Regions from separate parts of the Roseateles sp. GW823-FHT07B05 genome, predicted to be linked through region 3. Evidence: predicted binding sites of a transcription regulator. Region 3 holds the regulator's gene; each other region holds the start of a gene.
What was found. The regulator LexA, encoded in region 3, represses DNA repair genes until DNA is damaged. The targets are predictions, from matches to a motif close to ACTGTATNNNNATACAGT.
Positions count from the first base shown of each region.

Region 1 (5,757 bases), on a different contig from region 3:
CCGCCCTGGATCGGGCCCGGCCGGACGATGGCCACCTGGACCACGAGGTCGTAGAAGCGCCGTGGCAGGTGGCGCGGCAGCATGCTCATCTGAGCGCGGCTCTCCACCTGGAAGGTGCCTACGGTGTCGGCCCTGCAGACCATGTCGTAGGTGGCCGGGTCTTCGGGCGGGATGTCCTGCATCTCCATCACGTGACCGCGGCGCTCGCCGATCAGGTCTAGCGCCTTGCGCAGCATCGTCAGCGCGCCCAGAGCCAGCACGTCGACCTTCAGCAAGCCCATCAGGTCCAGATCGTCCTTGTCCCACTGGATGATGCTGCGGTCTGGCATGGCCGCGTTTTCGATGGGCACTAGGCGGCTGAGCGGTCCGCTGGTCAGCACGAAGCCGCCGGTGTGCTGGCCCAGGTGTCTGGGGAACGACAGCAGCTGGCCCGTCAGGTCGCGCAGTTGGCGCACAAGCAGACTGTCTTTGTCGAGGCCAGCCTCCGCAACCAGCTCGTCCGTCAGCGCCAGCTCCCAGGCGCTGGTGCCCTTGCGCAGCACCTCCATAGCTTCATCCGAGATACCCAGCGCTTTGCCCACGTCGCGCAGCGTGCTGCGAGGGCGATAGCTCGCGACGGTGGACGTCAGCGCGGCACGGTCCCGGCCGTACTTGCCGTACAGGTACTGGATAACCTCCTCACGCCGCTCGTGCTCGAAATCCACGTCGATGTCCGGCGGCTCGCCGCGCTCCTTGCTGATGAAACGCTCGAACAGCATGGAGCTGCGCAGTGGGTCAACTTCGGTGACGCCGGTGCAGTAGCAGACGACGGAGTTCGCGGCTGAACCCCGGCCCTGGCACAGGATGCCTTTGCTGCGCGCAAACGCGACGATGTCGTAGACCGTCAGGAAGTAGTGCTCGTAGCGCAGCTCGGCGATCAGGGACAGTTCATGCTCGATCTGGGTCTGGGCCTCCGCGGGAATGCCGGTCGGCCAGCGCCGGCCTGCACCCTCGTAGACGATGCGACGCAGATAGCTCTGCGGTGTCTCGCCCGCCGGCACTACTTCGTCGGGGTACTGGTACTTCAGCTCGTCGAGGCTGAAGTCGCAGCGGTTGGCGACGCGTTGCGTCTCCAGCATCAGCTCGGGCGGGCAGCGCTCGGCAATGCGCCGTCGTGTGCGCAGGTGCTGCTCGGCGTTCTGGCGCAGCTTCAGGCCGCATGCCGTGATGGGCATGCGCAGCCGCGTTGCCGTCAGCACGTCCTGCAGCGGCTTGCGAGAGCGCACGTGCATGTGGACGTCGCCGACCGCAACGATGGGCACGGCCGTCAGTTCGCTGCATTCGCGCAGCTTGTGGAGCTGCACCTCGTCGTCCAGGCGGCGCAGCTGCTCCCAACCGAGCCAGCAACAGCCGGTCCAGTGCCGCAGCAACCACCGCGCGATGACCTCCATCTGTGCCTGGTCGCAGCGGCGGTCCGGCACCGCAATGACGACGCAGTCGGCCAGCGTCCTGCTGTCGATCTCGTCCAGGTCCAGGAAGTAGCTGCCCTTCTCGGAGCGCCGGCGCAGGTGAGTGATGAACTCGCAGAGGTTGCCGTAGCCGTTGCGGTTGGTGGCCAGCACGACGAAGCTGAACGGTGTGTCCGAGCGAACCTCGAACTGCGACCCGACCAGCAGCTTGATACCCACCTCTTTGGCGGCCGTGTGCGCTCGCACGATGCCGGCCATGCTGCATTCGTCGGCGATCGCGATGGCGCTGTAGCCCAGCGCCTTGGCGCGCTGCACCAGCTCTTCAGGTTTGCTGGCGCCGCGCAGGAACGTGAAGTTCGATACGCAGCGCAGCTCGGCATAGGGCGGAATCACGGTGGCGCCTCAACCGAAGATGCCGTGCAAGAACCAGCCAGTGCCGTCGTCGAGCTTGGCCTGGAAGATCCACAGCAGACCGGCATGCCGGGATTCGGCTAGCCAGTAGTCCCGCATCACGAGTCGCCCGGAGCCAGCCACCTCGTCGCGGTCCCACCAGCCGCCTTCAACGCATTGCGGTCCCGCGAGCAGCTGCAGCTCGCCCTGGTAGACCGGCCGGTTGTTGCGCACAGCAAGCTTCAGCGGCTCGCGAAGCGTCCAGGTGGGTTGAGGGAGTTCGGTGCTGACCTCGGCCTGGCGCGGCAGGGGCTCGGCGGCGGGCTGCCAGTGCGCCATCCATTCCTGGCGGTGGTCGGCATGCACGACACAGCGACGCACCGCCTCGGGCCCCAGCCTCGCTGCCATGCGCTCCAGCACCAGCTGCGGTGACTCGGTGACGTCGGTGTCGTCCAGCAGCAGGGAGCCATTGCTGCCCGCCTGTTCGTGGACTTCGTTCGCGGTCAGCTCAAGGTCGCCGACCGGCGCGAGGAGTTCGACCTTGGCCAGGTGCTCGGCGAGCAGCCGGCACAGATGCTCGACGTCACGGCTCGGTTCGGCCGTCCCGATCGTGAGCTGGCCGCCCGTGCCGGCTTCGCGGGATCGCATCGTGTCGTGCCACCAATGCAGCGTCAACGCGGTCGCTCCGGCATGCCGGGCTGCCAGCCAGCCGCACATCTGCACCAGCAGTCGTCGTGCGCCCTGCAGCAGCGCCGGAGCATGCTCGACGCGGAAGGGCAGCTCCAGCCGGCCTTTGAACTGCTCGGGCAGCACCTCCCACGCATAGCCGTCGGGCTCGTACCCGTAGGCGCGGTCCAGCGCCTGACGCAGCTCCTTGCCGAAGCGCCGGGCCAGGCCGGCGCGCGGCAGGGCGCGCACCTGGCCCAGCGTGCGACAGCCGGTCTGCGCCAGCGTCGTCGCGTGCGGGCAGATCGCACTCAGGCTTTCCATGGGCAGTGCGTCCAGGATGTCCTGGAGCGGCCGGCGGATGCCGTCCTCCCGGTTGTTGCGCGCCAGCGCCAGGGCGGCCAGGCTCGTGGGCGCCCAGGCAACTTTCTGTACCGAGAGCTCGGCGGCTTCGGCGACCACACGGTCACGTAGCGCACGCTTGCCACCGAACAGGCGTGTGCTGCTTTCGACCTCCATCAAGACGGCATCCTCGACGATGGCGACACGGGGCGTGAACTGCAACGCCCAGGTGGCCACGGCCTGGAGGGCGTCAGGGCTTGGAGGACTCGGCGAACTCGGGTCGTTGGCGCACGGCGGCAACAGCAGGGCTGACCACAACATGGCTGGGCTCGATGGGCATGAGGCGGCTGGGGTAGCGCAGCCTCGGGGTCATGATCTTGCTGAGGCCACCGGGCATGGAGGTCAGGCGCAGCGTCTGCTCCAGCGGCACGCCCTTGCGCTTGAGCACGTCGACGGTGATCTGCCAGTCCGTGTCCACGCGCACCAGAACACGGAGTGGTGCCGCAGAGGCGTCTTGCGCGACGACTTCGGGGCGGCACAGGAAGACCGGCCCCTTGCAGCGACTGGCCAGGACCTGGAGGCGCCGGATCTGCTCGGCGCGCACCAGGGGCAACCAGGCAATGACGGCGCCGAAGCTGCCACCCTTGACGAGCTGATCGGTGGCCCACAGTCGGTCGCGCGGCGCGTCCACGTCGATCCAGACGAGCTGGCGCTCGTCGATACCCTCGTGGCGCAGTCCAGGGGCATGCGGCGCGAGCGGCGGGCCCACCAGCGCGACGCTCCGGCCGGCGGAGGTTTGCTGCGCGATGGCATGCGACAGCAGGCGCAGCTCAACGATGGAGAACTGGCGAACCAGCACCTCGGTCAACGATCCGCAAGGCCAGCCGCCCCCGGGGAGCTCGACGTCCAGCGTTGCAAATCCAGTCGGCAGCACCTCTGCCACCGGCCCGCCCAGCTGATCGCCGCGCCACAGCGCCGCCTCGACATCGTGAGGGAGCGACCCAGGCGCAGTGACGCCGGCGTTTTGAGTGGGAGAGGGCAGGCTGTGAGGCGGCGACGCCCCGTCCAGCCCGGCGGAGACGGGCAACATCGGAGTAGGCAAAATACTGTATGTGCATACAGTATATGCAGCCGTGTTCGGCGTCTAGTCGGGCATGACGCTGACTTGCGGGAGGAGTTGGCGGCCGCTGGAGTTGTGTGCGCCGGCGTGCGATAACTGGCCCATCGACTCGCAGGGACGTTCGCCCATGTGCTACTCCGCCCAGATCCGTGCCGACTACCGGGACTACACGCGCCTGTTCGGCGCCCATCTCAGCATCAAGGAATTCGTGCGGGTCTTCTACGGCCGCCAGGTGGCCAAGCTCAAGATCCCCAAGGCCCTGGAAGAGGCGTTCGAGCGGGACGCCACGACGCCAGAGGAACTGGAGATCAAGGAGCTAATCGATGCTTACAAGGCGGACCGGGCCATGGCGCTGGAGCAGGAGCTGTTTGCCCAGCGCAAGCGCCTGGCCGACGCCGAGCGGTCCTTGCAGACCAAGCAGACGAAGGCCGCGCTGGACAGCCTGCGCATCGCGCCGTCGAAGATTTCCAAGGCTCGGCTCGACCTGGACGACCTGCGCCGGACCGAACTGCTGGACCGCGACTCGCGCATCTTCCCAGGCGTCTACGCGCCGGTGATGGTCGTGCGTGACGGCCAACGCGTCGTGCTGCCCATGCGCTATCAATGCCGGCCGGCCGGGAAGCCTGCCGACTACGACGTCAAGTTCCCCGGCACTTACAACGCCCGCAGGGACAACCTCGAGGGGTTCTGGCGGGGCCAGTTCGGCCACACGCACGGCATCCTGCTCGTCGACACCTTCTTCGAGAACGTCAAGCGCCACGACATGGAGCACCGGCCGCTGGCGCCGGACGAGAAGCCGGAGAACGTGGTCCTGCAGTTCAACCCCAACCCGCCGGAGCTGATGTACATCGCCTGCCTGTGGTCGCACTGGAAGAAGGACGGCGAGCCAGACCTGCTGTCGTTTGCTGCGATCACGGATGAGCCACCGCCAGAGGTCGCAGCCGCTGGCCACGATCGCATGATCGTCCGCATCAGACCTGAGCATGTCGATGCTTGGCTGAACCCGGATCCGAGCAACCTCAAGGCGCTTTACGACATCTTCGATGACCGGACGCCGGCGTTCTACGAGCACCGGCAGGCCGCGTAGGCAGGCAGCGCAGGCGCGGGATGGGCAAGTACAAGCAAGCTGCCGCCAGCCAGGCCGGGCTTGGCGGACTCGGTGCGGGGAACGTCGTGTCGCTTGACGGTGGCAAGCGCCTGCGGATGGATGACCGGGTCGACTTCTGGCCAGGCACGCAGGCTTGGCAGACGGTGGTCGACGGCCCGGATGGTCCTGCCAGTGGCATCAGTATGACCAGCCTGTTGGCATGCCTGAAACGGATCCGCGAGGCCGAGGGGCGGCCTGTCGGGCCGCCACCGCCGCGGGCCGCTGATCGCAAGGTGATCTGCAACTACTGCGGCAAGCGCTCACGCAAGCGCATTGCATCCAAGCGGCCTCGCGTACAGGTACCTTGGCATCGAGGTAGATGACGCGCTAGAGATTTCGGAGTAGACGGAGATTTGAGAAGCAGCCGGCGGCCGATTCTGGCCAGGGCGGATCGGCCGCCTGCGACGGCTGCTATGGTGGTACCAGGGGTCGTCGAAGCTACCGCCCAGCTTCCCCGGTTCGACGCTTCGCCGCGAGTGGCAGCGTTGTGCCGAAAGCGGAAGGTGCGTTCCTAGCACTCACGGCAGGCGACCGTCGAAGGCACTTGGCAACGGATGCAAGGCCGCTTCGCCGTTTTCCCAGTTTTGTGTACGAATCGGTACATCAAACACGACCAATGACGCCGCATTGGGGGGCGTCCTAGG
Region 1 is NZ_JBXAGX010000005.1:431,404-437,160, forward strand. Features, by position in the region: gene AC1Q7O_RS14335 (error-prone DNA polymerase) at 1-1,841, opposite strand, end outside; gene AC1Q7O_RS14340 (Y-family DNA polymerase) at 1,851-3,167, opposite strand; gene imuA (translesion DNA synthesis-associated protein ImuA) at 3,097-3,936, opposite strand; gene AC1Q7O_RS14350 (SOS response-associated peptidase family protein) at 4,094-5,053, shown strand; gene AC1Q7O_RS14355 (hypothetical protein) at 5,074-5,436, shown strand.
Region 1: imuA (translesion DNA synthesis-associated protein ImuA) is a predicted target of LexA. The motif match lies at 3,952-3,969, and genes of this name have one in related genera.

Region 2 (5,757 bases), on a different contig from region 3:
CGACGCGCCGGACTCGCCACGGCCCAGCACCCTGCCGTCGGCATCCGCCACCAGCGCACGCGTGCTGGTACCGCCACCGTCGATGCCGACCCACCAGCGTGCGGGCCGACCGGAGTCGCGGGAAGTCACAAGAGAGGGATCGAGGGCAAGCGGCATGGTCGACGGGAATCAGTCGATACCACTCTAATACCAACGACCAGGGTCGTCAATTGGTTTTAAACTGGTCTGCGGCCACTCAAGTAGGCTACGGACCGGCCCCAGGACGGGTTTGGCAAGCTCTCGGATGAACAAGAATACCAGTGAGAAACCAACCAGACGCCGCCGCCGTGTTCACGCTACAACCCGCCGCCAGCGACGCGCTGGCCGACCTGCTGGGCCGCATTGCCCGCGTCGCGCACCGCCACCCCGCGCTGGCCGACCGGCTGCTGGAGCGCCTGAGCGCCCAGTCGTTCGCGGCGGGCGACACCGCTGTCGGCGCCGACGCGCTTTACGCCCGCTTCGGCCTGCTGGAGCCGCGCGGCCGCGCGCTGGAGCTGCTGCCGGCGCTGGAGCAGGCCGGCGCGCTGGCCGCGGCGGGGCACTTCCCCGTGCAGGCCGCGCGCGTCTGCGAGGCGCTGGGCCGCATCGCCTATCAGCAGGGCGAGTACCAGCTCGCCAGCGAGCAATGGTCGCGGGCGCTGGACCTCGCCGAGGTCAGCGGCCACCTGCAGACGGGCGTCGCCGCGCGCATCGGCCTGGGCCAGATCCACTACGCGCAGGCCGACTGGGCCCGCGGCCTGCGCCAGATGCGCGACGCGGCCGAACACCTCGCGGGCACCGATGACAGCTACCTCGCCGCCAAGCTGGCGCTGAACATCGGCGTCGGCAGCTTCGAGACCGGCGACCTGCCGGCAGCCGAGCGCCACTTCAGCCACGGCCTGGCCGCGGCGCGGCGTGGCCAGCACCGCGTGTTCGAGGCCGAAGCGCACTGGCACCTCGCCCGCGCCGCGCTGGCCCGCCAGCGCATGGACTGGGCCGTGGCCGACTGCCGCCTGGCGCTGGACATCGCCGCGCGCCAGGGCTACCCCTGGCTGGAGGCGGCCGCCAGCCGCACCTGGACCGAGATCGCGCTGGCCCGTGGCGACAACGCCGCCGCCGTGCGCTCCACGCGCCACGGCCTGCAGCTCGCGCAGCGCATCCAGGCCCGCGCGCAAGCCCGCCAGGCCCACCTGCAACTGGCCGAGCTGCTGCAGGCCGAGGGCGACGCGCCCGGCGCGCTGGACCACCTCTGGCAACACCTGGCCCTGCAGTCCGAGATCGAGCGGCTGAGCCTGCCCGCGCGCACCACGCTCGCGGCGCCGCCCGCCGAGGAAGCCGGCGCGCCGGTCACGCCCGAGGAGCTGCTGCTGCACCTGTGCGGCCAGCGCCAGCGCCTGGCCACGCTGCCGCCCACGGAGGCGCTCGCCGAGCTGAAGGCGGCGAGCACGCGCATCCTGGGCCTGGCCAGCGTCATCCGCTGGCCGCTGGGCCCGGGCGGCCTCACCCCGGATGCCCAACCGCGCTACCTGGACCTGCTGACCCGCCACGGCGCCCCGCTGGCGCTGCCAGACGCCGCGCTGCACCCCTGCCACGCCGAACTGGCCGGCCTGGCCGGCGCCGCCGAGGCGCGCATCGAGGTGCCGCTGTACGACGGCGCCCAGCTGGCCGGCGCGCTGTGGCTGGTGGACGCCCGCGCCACACGGGCCTGGACGCGGCAGGAGCTGCTGATCGCGAGCCAGCTGGCGCTGCTCTTCGAAAAAGGCTGACGAGCCCCTCGCCCCGCCGTGCGTCACACTCCGCGCATGCGCCCCTCGCGCCGCGGCGCGTCCTTGATCAGCTCGCTGATGAGCTGCGTCTCCGGCATCTGCGCCCAGTAGCGCACCGGCATCTCCTTCTTCATCGCCGCCACCTTGACGCGGGCGGGGTTGAAGATGCTGCGGTAGTAGGTCAGCCACAGCGCCTCGCCGGCGTCTTCGGGCGGCGCGTCCTCGCGGCTGGCGGGGCCGGCACCGGTGAGGCGCTGGCCGTCCCAGTGCAGGCAGCCCAGCGGCGTCAGGATGGCCCAGGCGTGCTGCGCGAAGCGGTCCACGAAGAACGGCGCCGCCGCGCGCAGCACGTGGTGCACCGGCTCGAACCAGGCCACATGCCGCCGGCCGCCCGGCGCCTGCGCGTCGGCCACCTCGCGAAAGCGCACGAAGGCATGCATCTTGTGGATCTCGCGGCCCACCTGGCGGGCCATGGACTGCAGCCGGCGACGGTCGGCGTCCAGCACGTCGGCCCACAGCCCGGGCTCGCGCTGCAGCCGGCGCGCAAAGGCCAGCAGGCGCGCGTAGCGGTCGTCGTCGGCATGCATGGCCACCGCCCGGCCCAGTGCGTCCCAACCGGCGGGTGCGCGCCACGCGGCGGCCTCACCGGCTTCCGTCGCCGCCGCCTCGCCGAACAGGCCGGCCTGGGCGCCGACGTCATGCGTCCAGCCGGCACCGTCACCCGCTAGCAGCGCGGGCAGCTGCGCGGCAAAACCATCCCAGTCCGCCGGGTAGCGCAGCGGCAGCTTCATCAGAACAGCGCCACCTGCTGCGGCGCCGCCGCGGGCCGCGCCAGGGCCTGCACGTCGGCGGGGCGGGGGCGATGGTCCACCGCGACGACGAAGGGCAGCGCCTTGCGCGCCAGCGGGCCCAGCGCCAGCAGGTCGGCACGGCGCAGCCGGCGGTGCTGGCGGGCGGCCAGCAGCTTGTCCACCGAGCCCACGCCCAGGCCCGGCACGCGCAGCAGCTGCTCGCGCGGCGCCTGGTCCACGTCCAGCGGGAACTGCGCCGGATGGGCCAGCGCCCAGGCCAGCTTTGGATCGTGCTGCAGCGACAGGAAGCCGGCGTCGGTGACGATCTCGTCGGCCCGGAAACCGTAGAAGCGCAGCAGCCAGTCGGCCTGGTAGAGCCGGTGCTCTCGCAGCAGCGGCGCCGCCTGCGCCGGCAGCGCGCGGCTGGCGTGCGGGATGGGGCTGTAGGCCGAGTAGTAGACGCGCCGCAGGCCCTGGCCCGTGTAGAGCCGGCTGGACAGCTGCAGCACGGTGCGGTCGTCGGAGGCGTCGGCGCCGACGATGAGCTGCGTGCTCTGCCCGGCCGGGGCGAAACGCGGCGGCGGCGCGGTGCGCGCGGCCGCGCCGGGCAGCGCGCGGACTGCCTGGGCCTCGCGCTTCGCCTCGCGTGCGGCCTGCAGCCGCAGGTGGATGCGCGACATCGTGCGCTCGATGCCCGCGGCGTCCTTCTCCGGCGCCAGGTGTTGCAGGCTCTGCGCGCTGGGCAGCTCGACGTTGATGGACAGCCGGTCCGCGTAGCGGCCCGCGCGCTCCACCAGCTCGGGCGACGCGTCGGGAATGGTCTTCAGGTGCAGATAGCCCTTGAAATGCTCCTCCTCGCGCAGCCGGCGGGCCACCTCGATGACCTGCTCCATCGTGTAGTCGGGCGTGCGGATGATGCCGCTGGACAGGAACAGCCCCTCGATGACGTTGCGCCGGTAGAACGACAGCGTCAGCTGCACCACCTCGTCGATGCTGAAGCGCGCGCGCTTCACGTCGCTGCTCTTGCGGTTGATGCAGTACAGGCAGTCGTAGACGCACCAGTTGGTCAGCAGCACCTTCAGCAGCGACACGCAGCGACCGTCCGGCGTGTAGGCGTGGCAGATGCCGTTGCTGGTGGAGCCCAGGCTCTGGCCGTCGCGCGAGTGGCGCTTCTCGGTGCCGCTGCTGGCGCAGGAGGCGTCGTATTTGGCGGCGTCCGCCAGGATGGCGAGCTTGTCCTGAACTTCCATGCGGATACTGTAATTGCATACAGCACCAAGACCGCACATCGTCACGCCGCCGTCACGGCTTTTCATCGTCGATTCACGCGCCGCCACCACAGTGCGGCGCCAGTGCACGCCACGACCTCCAGCGCCGCCGCGCCCTGCCGCCCCCCCGCGCTGCCGCGTGGCTTCGGCCTCGTCATCGGCGCGCAGTTCGCGTCGGCGCTGGCCGACAACGCGCTGCTCATCGTCGCCATCGCGCTGCTGCTCGAGCAGGGCTTCGCGCCCTGGTGGGCGCCACTGCTGAAGGTGGGCTTCATGGCCGCCTACGTCGTGCTGGCGCCCTGGGTGGGGCCGCTGGCCGACGCCTTCGCCAAGGGCCGCGTGATGGCGGCGATGAACCTCGTCAAGATCGCCGGCCTGGCGCTGATGGTGCTGGGCCTGCACCCGGTGGCCGCGCTGGCCGTCGTCGGGCTGGGCGCAGCGGCCTACGCGCCGGCCAAGTACGGCCTCATCACCGAGCTGGCCGCGCCCGAGGCGCTGGTGAAGGCCAATGGCTGGATAGAGATCAGCGTCGTGTCCGCCGCGCTGCTGGGCGCGGTGCTGGGCGGCCTGCTGGTGAGCCCGCTGTGGCTGGGCTCGCCGCTGGCCTTCTTCTGCGACGGCTGGGACCTGCCGGCCGACAAACTGACCGGCTCGCTGGCGGCGCTGCTGCTGATCTACGCGGCCAGCAGCGCGCTGAACGCCGGCATCCCCGACAGCGGCCGGCGCCAGCGCAGCGCGTCGCACGGCGCCGCGACGCTGGTGCGCGAGTTCCGCGCCGCCAACCGCATGCTGTGGCGCGACCGCGAGGGCGGGCTGTCGCTGGCCGCGACGACGCTGTTCTGGGGCGTGGGCGCCACGCTGCAGTTCGCCGTGCTGCGCTGGGCCGGCGAGGCACTGGCGCTGCCGCTGAGCCAGGCGGCCTATCTGCAGGCGGCGGTGGCGGTGGGCGTCATCGCCGGCGCCGGCGCGGCCGGCCGCTGGCTGGCTCTGCACCAGGCGCGGCACGGGCTGTGGGCCGGCGTGGCGCTGGGGCTGCTGATGCCGGTGGTCGCGCAGGTGCACGACCTCGCGCTGGCCGCCGCCGTGCTGTGCCTGGTGGGCGCCGTGGGCGGCGCGATGGTGGTGCCGCTGAACGCGCTGCTGCAGCACCGCGGCGCCACGCTGCTGAGCGCGGGGCGCTCCATCGCCGTGCAGGGCTTCAACGAGAACCTCAGCGTGCTGGCGATGCTGGCCGTCTACGCCGGCTGCGAGGCGGCGGGGGTGGCGATCGGCGTGACGCTGAGCGGGCTGGGCGTGCTGGTGGCGGTGGCCATCCTGGCGCTGATCGGCGTGGACCGGCGCTCGCGCGCCTGAGGCGCGCAGCGCGCGTCAGTGCACCGCCGCGCTGCCGCTGCGCGCGGCGGCGAGTTCCTTCTCGGCCGCCGCCCGCGGGTCCTCGCTGTCGAGCAGGCGCGGCAGCGCCAGCGCCAGGCGCTGCGCGTCCGAGCGCAGCACGCGCTGCTTCACGGCCGGGATCTGGGACGGGTGCATGGAGAAGCTGCGCAGCCCCATGGCCAGCAGCAGCTCGGTGAAGTCGGGGTCGCCGGCCATCTCGCCGCAGACGCTGACGCCCTTGCCCGCCGCGCGGGCCTGCGCGATGGACTGCGAGATCAGCTGCAGCACGGCCGGGTGCCAGGGGTCGTAGAGGTGGGCCACGGCCTCGTCGGCGCGGTCGATGGCCAGCGTGTACTGGATCAGGTCGTTGGTGCCGATGGAGACGAAGTCCACGTGGCGCAGCAGCAGCGGCAGCATGACGGCGGCGGCGGGGATCTCGATCATGACGCCCAGCTCCACGCGCGTGTACGCGTGGCCGGCATCGGTCAGCTGCTGCTGCACCTTGCGCAGGGTCTCGATGATCTGCCGCACCTCGGCCAG
Region 2 is NZ_JBXAGX010000014.1:37,923-43,679, reverse strand. Features, by position in the region: gene AC1Q7O_RS23000 (glucosamine kinase nucleotide-binding domain-containing protein) at 1-129, opposite strand, end outside; gene AC1Q7O_RS22995 (ATP-binding protein) at 300-1,784, shown strand; gene AC1Q7O_RS22990 (TIGR03915 family putative DNA repair protein) at 1,808-2,575, opposite strand; gene AC1Q7O_RS22985 (putative DNA modification/repair radical SAM protein) at 2,575-3,825, opposite strand; gene lplT (lysophospholipid transporter LplT) at 3,928-5,196, shown strand; gene ptsP (phosphoenolpyruvate--protein phosphotransferase) at 5,212-5,757, opposite strand, start outside.
Region 2: AC1Q7O_RS22985 (putative DNA modification/repair radical SAM protein) is a predicted target of LexA. The motif match lies at 3,832-3,849, and genes of this name have one in related genera.

Region 3 (5,757 bases):
GTGCAATTTAATTGCCGCCTACATTCTCGCCCATGCCACGCCACAAGCCCACCACCGCCTCCGCTGCCGACGCCGCTCCGGCCGCCGACCCGCGGGAGCAGTGGCTGCAGCTGGACCGCCAGCTGTGCTTCGCGCTCTACAGCAGCTCGCTGGCGATGACCAAGCTCTACAAGCCGCTGCTGGCCCCGCTGGGCCTGACCTACCCGCAGTACCTCGTGATGCTGGTGCTGTGGGAGAGCGACGGCCTGGCCGTCGGCCAGCTGGGGCAGCGGCTGTCGCTGGACTCCGGCACCCTCACGCCGCTGCTCAAGCGCCTGGAGACGCTGGGCCACATCGAACGCCGCCGCGCCCGGGATGACGAGCGCCGCGTCGACATCTTCCTGACGCCCGCCGGGCGCAAGCTGCGCCGCCAGGCGCTGGACATTCCCGGCCAGCTGGCCTGCGCCAGCGCCTGCGACCTGCACGAACTCGCGCTGCTGACGCAGCGCCTCCATGAGTTGCGCAGTCAGCTGACTGCGGCCACCGAGGCGGCCTGAAGCGCCTCACCTCTTCCCGTTCCCCCACCCCCAAGGAGCCCACCATGGCCATCGAAAAAGCCCTCTACACCGCCACCGCCACCGCCACCGGCGGCCGCGCCGGCACCGCCAAGTCCTCCGACGGCGCGCTGGACGCCGTGCTGACCACGCCCAAGCAACTGGGCGGCGACGGCGCCTTCGGCACCAACCCCGAGCAGCTGTTCGCGGCCGGCTACTCCGCCTGCTTCATCGGCGCGATGAAGGCCGTCGCCGGCAAGCAGAAGATCGCCCTGCCCGCCGAGGTCTCCATCACCAGCGACGTCGCCATCGGCCCGCACGCCAACAAGCCCGGCGCCTTCGGCATCCAGGTCGACATGAAGATCTCCGTGCCCGGCATGGAGCGCGCCCAGCTGGAAGCCCTGGTGGCCACGGCCCACGAGGTCTGCCCCTACTCCAACGCCACCCGCGGCAACGTCGACGTCACGCTGACCATCGTCTGATCGCGCGGCCCCGGGTTCCCCCGCTCACGCGAGTGCGGGGTGCCCCGGGGCGTCGTCACGGGGTTTTCACAAGCCCTGCCTAGCCTCCGACGCTCTTCAACAAAGCAACGTCCTGGGGGCCCCATGTTCTTCCGAGCTTCTCTGCTCACGCTGACCGCCATCGCCAGCGCCTCGGCCGCTGCGGCCACGTCGGTCAGCAACGTCAGCTTCATCAACGGCATCACCATCGCCGGCAACACGCTGGACCTGTCCAGCGGCAGTGACTTCGACCGCCGCGTCGGCTTCTTCTCCGACATCTACTACGACCGCGCCCGCAACGAGTGGTGGGGCCTGTCCGACCGCGGCCCCGGCGGCGGCACGCTGCCCTACGAGACGCGCGTGCAGCGCTTCACGCTGGACATCAACGCCAACACCGGTGCGATCTCCAACTTCCAGATCCAGCAGACCCTCAAGTTCACCAGCGCCGGCATCGCGCTGAACGGCCAGGCGCCCGCCACGCCCAGCCTGCTGGGCAAGTCCTTCGATCCCGAGGGCATCGTCGTCAACCCCGTCACCGGCAACCTGCTGGTCAGCGACGAGTACGGCCCCTCGGTCTACGAGTTCAACCGCAGCGGCCAGCTGGTGCGCCAGTACGCCACACCGGCCAACCTCGTGCCCAAGGCCGGCAGCAGCGTCGACTACAACGCGCTGGCGCCCGCCGGCAGCACGCCGCAACTGACCAGCGGCCGCGAAGGCAACCGCGGCCTGGAAGCGCTGGCCATCACGCCCGACGGCCGCTACGCGTTCGCGATGCTGCAGAACGGCACCGTCACCGACGGCTACGACGCCGCCTCCGGCACGCGCGGCCAGTACACCCGCATCGTCAAGTACGACACCGCCACCGGCGAGGCCGTCGGCCAGTACGCCTACCAGCTCAACAGCTCGGGCCAGGGCCGCGGCATCTCGGCGTTGGTGGCCATCGACGCCAACCGCTTCCTCGTGCTGGAGCGCAACAACCGCGGCATCGGCATCGGCGCCACGGTGGCCAGCCCCGACAAGAACGTCTTCGAGGTGGACCTGAGCACCGCCACCGACGTGTCCGGCCTCAACCTGCCCGCCAGCGGCGCGCTGCCGGCCGGTGTCATCGCCGCCGCCAAGGGTGCCAAGGTCATGGACCTGGACGCCAACACGCTGGCCGCGCTGGGCAACAAGTCGCCCGAGAAGTGGGAAGGCCTGGCCATCGGCCCGCAGCTGGCCAACGGCAAGTACGTCATCCTGGCCGGCACCGACAACGACTACAGCGTCACGCAGAACGGCACCGGCACGCAGTTCGACGTCTACCTGGACGTGACCAAGGCGGACCCGTTCGCCTCGTCCATCCAATGCCCCGTGGGCGTGACGACCGGCTGCTTCTCCACCGCCACCTCGCTGGGCGCCACGCTGACCAGCGCCTACCAGCTGCTGCCCGGCGTGCTTCACAGCTACACGGCCGACATCGCCGGCTACACGGCGCCGGTGCCCGAGCCCGAGACCTACGCGATGCTGCTGGCCGGCCTGGGCGTGCTGGCTTGGGCCCGCCGCCAGCGCCGCGCCTGATCAGCGCGCCAGCAAGGCCAGCATCAGCTCGATGCGGGCCTTGACCGGGCTCAGCGCGCCGGCCGACGGCAGCAGGCCGGGCAGGTCCATCACCGGCCCGGCATCGCAGCGCGTGCTGCGCAGCACGCGCACACCGGCAGCCTGCGCGTCGCGCAGCGCCGCCTCCAACGGTCGGGCCAGCGTGCCGTTGCCGGTGCCGGCGGCCACGATGCCGTCCACGCCCGCCGCCAGCAGCGCCCGCACGATGCGGCCGTCCGCGCCGGCGTGGTTCAGCACGATGTCCACGCGCGGCCAGTCCGCCGCCGGCACGGCGATGCGCACCAGGCCCAGCGCCTCGCCCGCGGGCCAGCGGCCCAGCACGCGCACGGTGCCCTCCTCCACGCGCGCCACCAGCGCGCCGTCCGTCGACTCGAACGCATCGACGCGGTAGCTGTGCGTCTTGCGCACCTGCAGCGCGTCATGCACACGCCCTGCGAACGCCACGACGACGCCCGCAGCGCCCGGCGTGGCCGCCACTTGCACGGCATCCGCAAGGTTCTGCGGCCCGTCCGGCACCAGCGCCGTCGCCGGCCGCATGGCCGCCGTCAGCACCACCGGTTTGGCGGGCGCCAGCACGCGGTGCAGCAGGTAAGCGGTTTCCTCCAGCGTGTCCGTGCCGTGGGTGATGACGATGCCGCCCACGTCGGGCCGGTCCAGCTGCGCCTGCACCGCGGCGGCCAGCGCCTGCCAGGTGGCGATGTCCATGTCCTTGCTGTCCAGCTGCGCCACCTGGTGCGCCTCCAGCCGTCGCCCGGCCAGCGTCGGCACGGCGGCCAGCAAGTCCTCCACACGCAGCTGCGCCGCCGTGTAGCCCACGCCATCCGCGGCGCTCTGCGCGGTACCGGCGATGGTGCCGCCCGTGCCGAGAATGACGATCAAGGGCTCAAGGGTTTGCAATTTTCGATTCCTGGATAAAAATACAGATACTGGATACACAACCAGCCCAACAAAAAGGCCGCCCGTGCAAGACCAACCCAAGCTTACCGCCCGCCAGCAGCAGATCTTCGACCTGGTCCGCCACGCGATCGAGAGCACCGGCTCCCCGCCCACGCGCGCCGAAATCGCCGCCGAGCTGGGCTTCAAGTCCGCCAACGCCGCCGAGGAGCATCTGCAGGCGCTGGCCCGCAAGGGCATGCTGGAACTGGTAGGCGGCACGTCCCGCGGCATCCGGCTCAAGTCCGACACGCTCAGCGCCGTCAACCGCGCCCGCCAGTTCAGCCTGCCCATCCCCAGCCTGTCGCAGCTGACGCTGCCGCTGATCGGCCGCGTCGCCGCCGGCGCGCCCATCCTGGCGCAGGAGCATGTCGAGCAGACCTACACCGTCGAGCCCAGCCTGTTCGCCAAGAAGCCCGACTACCTGCTCAAGGTCAAGGGCATGAGCATGCGAGACATCGGCATCCTCGACGGCGACCTGCTGGCGGTGCAGTCCGCCAAGGAGGCCCGCAACGGCCAGGTCGTCGTCGCCCGCGTCGGCGAGGAAGTGACCGTGAAGCGCTTCAAGCGCGGGCCTGCGGGCATCGAACTCCTGCCCGAGAACGCCGATTTCCAGCCCATCCTCGTCAGCGAGGACGAGCATTTCAGCATCGAGGGCCTGGCCGTCGGACTGATTCGTGGACAAGGGTTCAATTGACCCCGGTTCGATGGAAATGAAAAAGGCCCGTGTCACCGACACGGGCCTTTCGTTTTGGGTGGGCCGGGGTCACTTGAACCCTGCCCGCAAACCCGCATGGCTATTGGGTTTTCACTTGATGGCCTTGACGAGTTACCCGGAAAGTTACCCGGTCAGTGCGCCGCGTGACCTCGCTGCAGGGCACTTCAGGTGTGCCAGGATTGTGATTCCTGGGCATCGAGCGGGCCGCCCACTGGCGTGCGGTCAACCGGGTAACTTTCCGGGTAACTGGCCCAAACCGGGTAACTTGGCGCGCTGGAAACCGGGTAACTCTGCCAAGCGACTCCCGCGCATGCCGCGTGCACCTGACTCGAAATCAGGCGTCCGCGTCCCCAGTCTGCGCCGGCTCAGCACCCATCGGCCGCGCCACCGATGCGAGCACGCCGTGAAGCCGCTCCAGGTCCAGCGTCGCCCGCAGCAACTTCAGCTCAAGCAGCGCGGCGAGGTACTGCGGCACCCACTCAGGGATGGGCGTCAGCCCCTTGCGCCAGCGCCAGGCCGTGTTGGGGACGAGACCCGTGCGGCGGGTGAAGTCAACCGCCTTCCAGCCCAGCTCCTCTAGGCCGGTGTCGAACTGCTCCGGTGTCATCGCTTTCCTTCCTGCCCGCTTGGGGCTTCAACCGCTACGCTGCAAGCAGCGTAGCGCATCACTCAAAGTAGATCAAACAGCAGATTAATCTACATTTATTTAACATAACGCCGGTTGTCGACATTCGCGCAGAGGTGTTGTCCACACCCCCACCGGCTCGCAACCCGCATGCCTATTGGCATCGCGGCCGATGCTCACAAATGCAGCACTTCTAACCCCGCCGCTATTTCGCACAATGTAGATTGTGCGCGCAAGTTATCCACAGGCGGCGCGGCGCGACTTCAGACCTACATCGCCCGCCCGCTGCAAAAGTCGCGGGGACAGCGGGGACACGGGGACAAGCTCTGCAAGCCATTGATTCAAAAGAGAGATATTGTCCCCGCCTATTGTCCCCGCTAGAAAACAGGCGGGGACAAAACGGCGCCTGATTGCCTGATTCACGCCGTTTCGTCTACTCCTGTTCACTTTGGCCATGCCGGGTCACTGCTGCGCTGCGCACTTGGCGTTTCGGCCGAACACGCCGACCCCGCCGAAACAATCGCGCGAATGTAGATTAATGCCCGTGTGGCGTTGGTCAGCGCGGCTCACCTATTGGCCGCGCGTTTGGCATCGTCGGCAGTGGCCAAGCGGCAGAGCGTCATCGGCCTATTGCTGCGGCGCTAGGAGCGTGCGGCGCAGGCCAGCTGCGCAGCCTCCTTGATCGCTGCGGCGCGACGGTCGTCGATGTACTGGGCCAAGTCAGCCAGGTGGACGCCCTTTGCGCTCTTCTGAGTGCCAGGGTCGATGCGCACCACGGGCAACCTGATCTCGCCGAGGGCTGCCTTCCTGAGGAACTTGTCGGCACTCAGGTGCGGGAAGTAGTCCCGCGCG
Region 3 is NZ_JBXAGX010000015.1:190-5,946, reverse strand. Features, by position in the region: gene AC1Q7O_RS23345 (MarR family winged helix-turn-helix transcriptional regulator) at 33-536, shown strand; gene AC1Q7O_RS23340 (organic hydroperoxide resistance protein) at 581-1,015, shown strand; gene AC1Q7O_RS23335 (esterase-like activity of phytase family protein) at 1,139-2,590, shown strand; gene AC1Q7O_RS23330 (asparaginase) at 2,591-3,508, opposite strand; gene lexA (transcriptional repressor LexA) at 3,591-4,259, shown strand; gene AC1Q7O_RS23320 (hypothetical protein) at 4,615-4,887, opposite strand; gene AC1Q7O_RS23315 (pyocin activator PrtN family protein) at 5,547-5,757, opposite strand, start outside.

Region 4 (5,757 bases), on a different contig from region 3:
CCACCAGCTCGGCCGACTCGGACGCGCCGCGCAGGAAGCTGAACGCCGTCAGGCAGTGCAGCTCGGCGTAGCGCGGCAGCTCGCGAGGCGGCGGCTCGCCGGGCCGGGCGGTTGGGCGCGGCGCGGCCGAGGTGTCGAACGCCTGCGCGTCGGCCACGCGGCGCATGTCGGCGTCCGACGCGAAGCCGAGCCGGCGCAGCTCGTGCAGGTGCTCGTCGCGGTCGGACTGCGGCGGGCTCATGCGAACACCCCGTGCAGGAACCAGCCCGACGCGTCGGATTCGGTGGCCGACAGCCGCTCGTGATAGACCCACAGCAGCCCGCGCGCCGCGCTGCGGTAGACGTAGTAGTCGCGCGTCTGCAACTGGCCCGGGCCTTCCCACCAGCCGGCCTCGATGCGGTGCGGCCCGCTGATGCGCGCCAGCGCACCGGCGTAGACGGGCTGCTCCCGCGCATCGCAGCGCAGCGGCAGCGGCGGCTCCACCAGCCAGGTGGGCTGCGGCCCGGGCGGCTGGCGCACGGGCGGCGACGCGGGCGCGGGCCAGGGCTGCCAGCGCTGCATGCGGTCCAGCCGGTGGTCTTCGTGCAACCGGCCTTCGCAGACACGGCCGGCACCCAGCCGCACCGACAGCCGCTCCAGCAGCGCGTGCGTCGTCGCACGCTCGGCCGGGTCGGACGGGCCGGGCAGCAGGCTGTGGCTGCCTTCCTGCAGCGGCAGCACCGTGTCGGCGCTGAGCGTGATCTCGCCGGCCGGTGCGGCCAGCGTCGTGCGGGCCAGGTGCTCGCCCAGCAGCCGGGTCAGCCGCGCGAGGTCACGCGTGGTGTCGGCGGTGGCCAGCGTCAGCTCGCCGCTGCCGGCCACGTCGCGGGCGCACATCGCGTCGTGCTGCCAGGCCAGCCGCAGCGTGCGCACGCCGGCATGGCGCGCGGTGAGAAAGGTGCAGAGCTGGCGCAGCAGGGTCTCTGCAAAGCTCAGCAGCACGGGCGCGTGCTCGACGCGCCAGGGCAGCTCCAGCCGCGCGTCGAAGCGGTCGGGCAGCGTCAGCCAGTCATGTGCTTCGGGCAGGTCGCCGTAGGCCCGGTCCAGTGCCACCAGCAAGGCGGGGCCGAAGCGCCTGGCCAGCGCCGGGCGCGGCAGCCGGCGCAGCTCGCCCAGCTGCGTGCAGCCCAGCCGGGCCAGCATCGCGTGGTGCGCGTGCGCGGCCGTGAGGGCGGCCAGCGGCAGGGCGTCCAGCCGGTCGGCGAGCCGGCCCTGGCGGGGCGCGCCGGGGCTGCGTGCCAGTGCCAGCGCCGCCAGCGCGGTGGGCGCCCAGGCCATCGCGCCCAGCGCCAGGCCGGCCTGCGCAGCGTCGGCCTGCAGTCGCAGCCGCAGCGCGCGGGCGCCGCGGAACAGCCGCAGGCTGGCCGACACCTCGGCCACCACCGCCTCCTCCAGCCGGGCGACGCGGGGCGTGAAGCTCAGCGCCAGCCAGGCCAGGGCGTCATTCCCCGCTGCATCAGGCGTGCAGCACAGCGCGAGCCAGCGCATCGGCGCGCTCCAGCGGAGGGGACGCCGGCGCAGGGGCGGGCGAGGGCGCCGGGCCCGGTGCCGGCAGGGGCTTGCGCTTGGCGGCCGTCAGCAGCGGCTCGACCGCACCCGGCACAGCGGGCAGTTCCAGCCAGCCCTCGTGCGCCGGGCCGCGGCGCTTGAGCAGGTGCACGTTCAGCGCCCAGCCGTCGCCCGGTTGCACGACGAGGCGCAGCGGCGCGGCCGAGGACTGCTGGCCCGCGCGCTCCGGCCGCACGAGGAAGGCGGGCGCGTCGGAGCTCAACGCGCTGACCTGCAGCCGCCGGATCTGCTCCGGCCGCGCCTGGGGCAGCCAGGCCAGCACGGCCACGCGCGACTTGATGGCCTGCTCCGCGGCCCACAGCGCTTCAGCCGGCGTGGCGGCATCCACCCAGATCAGCGCGGACGGCGGCAGCCCCAGCGCCTGCAGGCCGGGCAGGTGCGGCGCGTGTGGCGGGTTGATGAGCAGCAGCGAGCGCAGCGCGGGCTCGGCGGCACGCGCCCGGCGGCCCGGCGCGGCGGCGGGCAGCGCCTGGCCGGCCCACCAGCGCTGCAGGGCCGGCGCCAGCAGCCGCCACTCCAGCACGCCGAACTGCGGCGTCAGCAGCTCGGTGACGGCGCGCAGCGGCCAGCCACCGCCGGGCAGCTCGCCGTCCAGCGCGGCAAAGCCGCTGGGCAGCGTCGGCGTGGCGGCGGCGCCCAGGCTGCTGCCACGCCACAGCCGGCCTTGCAGCAGGGCTTCCAGTGAGGGCTGGCCCGGCGGCGGATGGCCCGGCGCGGGTGGGCTGGCATAGGCGGTGGCGGGAGCGGACAACATGGCCGTGCAGACGGAAAACGGAGACAACGGGGGAAGAAAGCGGAGCCTGGATGAGACCACAATACTGTATACATATCCAGTATTTTCCGACTATCCACCTCGGTCGCCCGCTAGCATTCCTGTCCTGGGTGCCGCGCGTCGCCCGCGCAACTTCCAGGAGATTTGCCGATGCCGATGAACGACTACCTGGTGCTGTCCCGTGGCCAGTGGGACGAAGACGCCAGCCCGCAGGCCGTGCAGGCGGCCATCGATGCGTTCTACGTCTGGTACGAGCGGGGCCTGGTCGAGGGGCGGCTCAAGCCCGGCAGCCGGCTGGAGCCGGGCTGCCGCGTCGTCGCCAAGGGCGGGCTCATCACCGATGGCCCGTTTGCCGAGACCAAGGAGTGGGTGGGCGGCTACTGGTTCATCGTCGCCGAGACGCTGGCGCAGGCGGCGGCCATCGCGGCCGAGAACCCCTGCCTGCAGTTCGGCCTGACGATGGAGATCCGCCCGCTGGACGGCACGCGTGCCGACGTGACGGTGGCGACCAACGAGACGCCGGCGACCTGGCGTTAGGGGTGGTGAGGCGTCAGGCGAACCCGTCGCCGTCGAAGTTCACCTCGTCCTCGTCGCGCGCCAGCGTCGGCGGCGCGTCCTTGGGGCGCATGGCCTCCAGTTGCTCGCGCAGCTTGGCCACCTGGTCCAGCCAGTAGTTGGGCGAGCCGAACCACGGGAAGGCCAGCGGGAAGGCCGGGTCGCCCCAGCGGCGGGCCAGCCAGGCGCTGTGGTGGATCATGCGCATCGTGCGCAGCGGCTCGATGAGGCGCAGCTCGCGGTCGTCGAACTCGGCGATCTGCTCGTAGCCGTCCAGCACGGCGTTGAGCAGCTGGCGCGCGGCATCGGGCTCGCCGGGCAGCAGCATCCACAGATCCTGCACGACCGGGCCCATGACGGCGTCGTCCAGGTCGACGAAATGCGGCCCGCGGTCGGGCGTCCACAGGATGTTGCCGGGGTGGCAGTCGCCGTGCAGGCGCGTCAGCGGCAGGTCCGGCAGGCTGTCGAAGGCGGCCTGGATGCTGTCGATGCAGCGGCGCGCGGCGTCGTCCCAGCTTGCGGCGATCTCGGGCGGGATCGCGTCGTTCTGCATCAGCCAGTCCCGCGCCGCCTGGGCCGGCGCGGCGCTGGCCCAGGACAGCCGCGCGGTGAACGGCCGCTGGCGACCGACGCCGTGCAGCCGCGCCAGCAGCCGGCCTATCCAGCGCAGCACCTCGGGGTCTTCCAGCTCCGGCCCGCGCCCGCCCTGCCGCGGCGTGACGGCCAGGCGCTGGCCCTGGTAATGGAACAGCGTGGTGCCGCCGTCCAGCACCCACGGCGCGGCGACGGGCACCTCGGCGGCGGCCAGTTCGGCGGCGAAGGCGTGCTCTTCCAGAATCTGCGCGTCGCTCCAGCGGCCCGGCCGGTAGAACTTGGCGACGCCCACGCCGCGGCCGGGGCGGTCGTCTTCCAGGTGGACCTGCAGCACGCGGTTCTCGAAGGAGTTGAGCTGCAGCATCCGGCCGTCGGCGCGCAGGCCGGCGGCGTCCAGGGCGTCGAGCATGAACTCCGGCGTCAGGTCGCCGAAGCTGAGGTCAGGGGTCGCGTGGTGCATCCGGCGAGTGTCGCCGGGATGGGGGCCTGCCAACCCCAGGGCAATGGGTCGCGTTGTGGCCAGAAAGCCCGCGAGCAAGGCGCAAAGCGGAGCCGGGTTGGACACCCGGCGAGCATTTGCAACGCCGCGCGCGGGCTCTCTGACCACAACCCGAAGGGAACGCCCGCCGCCAGGGGCCACTCGGCGTTACGCCACTTGCCCGCACACAGGTGCTGGCGGCGCGCCGCGCCTTGATTGGCCCCGGGCGGCGGGCGTTCGCGACCCATTGCCCTGGGGTTGGCAGGCCCTTAGCGGCGGCGGGGGCGCTCGGTCGCGTAGCGCGGCGCGTCGACGACGACGCCCACGATGTCGTCCATCATGGCTTCCTCGTCGGCATCGTCCAGCACCGGCAGCGTGCGCGGGTTGAAGCGCGCTGCATCCAGCTGGCGCTGCGGTGCGCGGCGCTCGGCCGGCGGGCGATGCGGGTAGGGCGACTGCGCCCGCGGCTGGCGCGGCTCGGCATAGCCCGGTGCCTCGTTGCCGCCGAAGACGCCGGCGTCCTGCCACAGCGGCAGCGGCTGCGAGAACTGGCCCCAGTCGCTGCCGAACTCGTCGTCGCTGGCGCGGCGGCGCGGCAGCGCGGCGGTGGCGGGCGGCGCCGGCAGCGGGCCGCGCGGGTTGCTGCCCTGCGGCACCAGCAGCTGCAGTTCAGCCACGCTGGGCAACTGGTCCATTGCGCAGCGCAGGTAGCGCACGCGGCAGGCCGACAGCACGGCATGCTTGATCTGCAGGCTGCGCGGCGTGACGCCGCGCTCGCCTTCCAGGTCGATCGCGGCCAGCACGCGGCCGTTGGGGCTGCAGACGGCAAACGTCACGTGCGAGGCGCCCAGCAGGTCGAACCAGTAGCGCACTTCCTTGGCCTCGGTCGGCTGGCAGAAGCGCACCAGCGGCAGCTTGGACAGCACGACGTGGTGGGGCAGCGCCTCGCGCAGCAGCCGGAAGACACGCCGCTCGTCGGTCGTGAACACGGGCCTTGCCGTGAGCGACCACTCTCCGGGAAGGCCCTTGTTGGCGTAGGCCGGCCGCCGCAGCGCCCAGACCAGGCTGATGGCCAGGCCCAGCACGCAAACAGCCAGCGCGGCGATCCAATAGATGGCGTACGGCATGTCCCTCGGGGAGTTCTGCGGCATCGCCGACAGGCTCGCGGCGCATTAGTAGATCAATGTAGCGTAATCAAGGGACAGGCCATTACTCGTTAGCCCCCGTTCCCCCGGGCTGAGGGGGAGCGGGCCGCGTCACTTATTCCTTGGCGGCGCGGCCGGACGCGTCGAAATGAGCCTTGACCTCAGCGACGCTGTCGACGAAGTCGTTCAGCACGCGGGCCTGGCGCTTGAACTGGAAGTCCAGTTCGCCCAGATGGCGCTCCAGTGCCTGCTCGACCTGCGATCCGAACGAGTCCGGCGGCAGGCGCAGGTAGGCGGCGGACTCGCTGCCGTCGCGCTCGACGACGGCGCCGGCTGCCGTGGCGATGCGCAGCATCGGGCGGTTCTCGCTCAGCGCGTGGATGAAGAGGGTATCGATGCCGCGGTTGCGGGCGTGCAGCCCGGCGGTCTCGAACAGCCGCCGGCCCAGGCCGCGGCCGCGCGACTCGGGCAGCACCGACACGCCGAACTCGGCCATCGTGCGGGTCGGGTCGCCGGGCAGGGGCTGCCCGTAGGCCAGGTGGGCCAGCGCCACCAGCTTCAGGCTGCGGTTGAAGATGCCCAGCACCTCGTCGCGGGCGAAATCG
Region 4 is NZ_JBXAGX010000001.1:124,217-129,973, forward strand. Features, by position in the region: gene AC1Q7O_RS00590 (error-prone DNA polymerase) at 1-241, opposite strand, end outside; gene AC1Q7O_RS00595 (DNA polymerase Y subunit UmuC family protein) at 238-1,527, opposite strand; gene imuA (translesion DNA synthesis-associated protein ImuA) at 1,496-2,362, opposite strand; gene AC1Q7O_RS00605 (YciI family protein) at 2,531-2,917, shown strand; gene AC1Q7O_RS00610 (serine/threonine protein kinase) at 2,931-3,989, opposite strand; gene AC1Q7O_RS00615 (DUF2726 domain-containing protein) at 4,277-5,134, opposite strand; gene AC1Q7O_RS00620 (GNAT family N-acetyltransferase) at 5,268-5,757, opposite strand, start outside.
Region 4: imuA (translesion DNA synthesis-associated protein ImuA) is a predicted target of LexA. The motif match lies at 2,426-2,443, and genes of this name have one in related genera.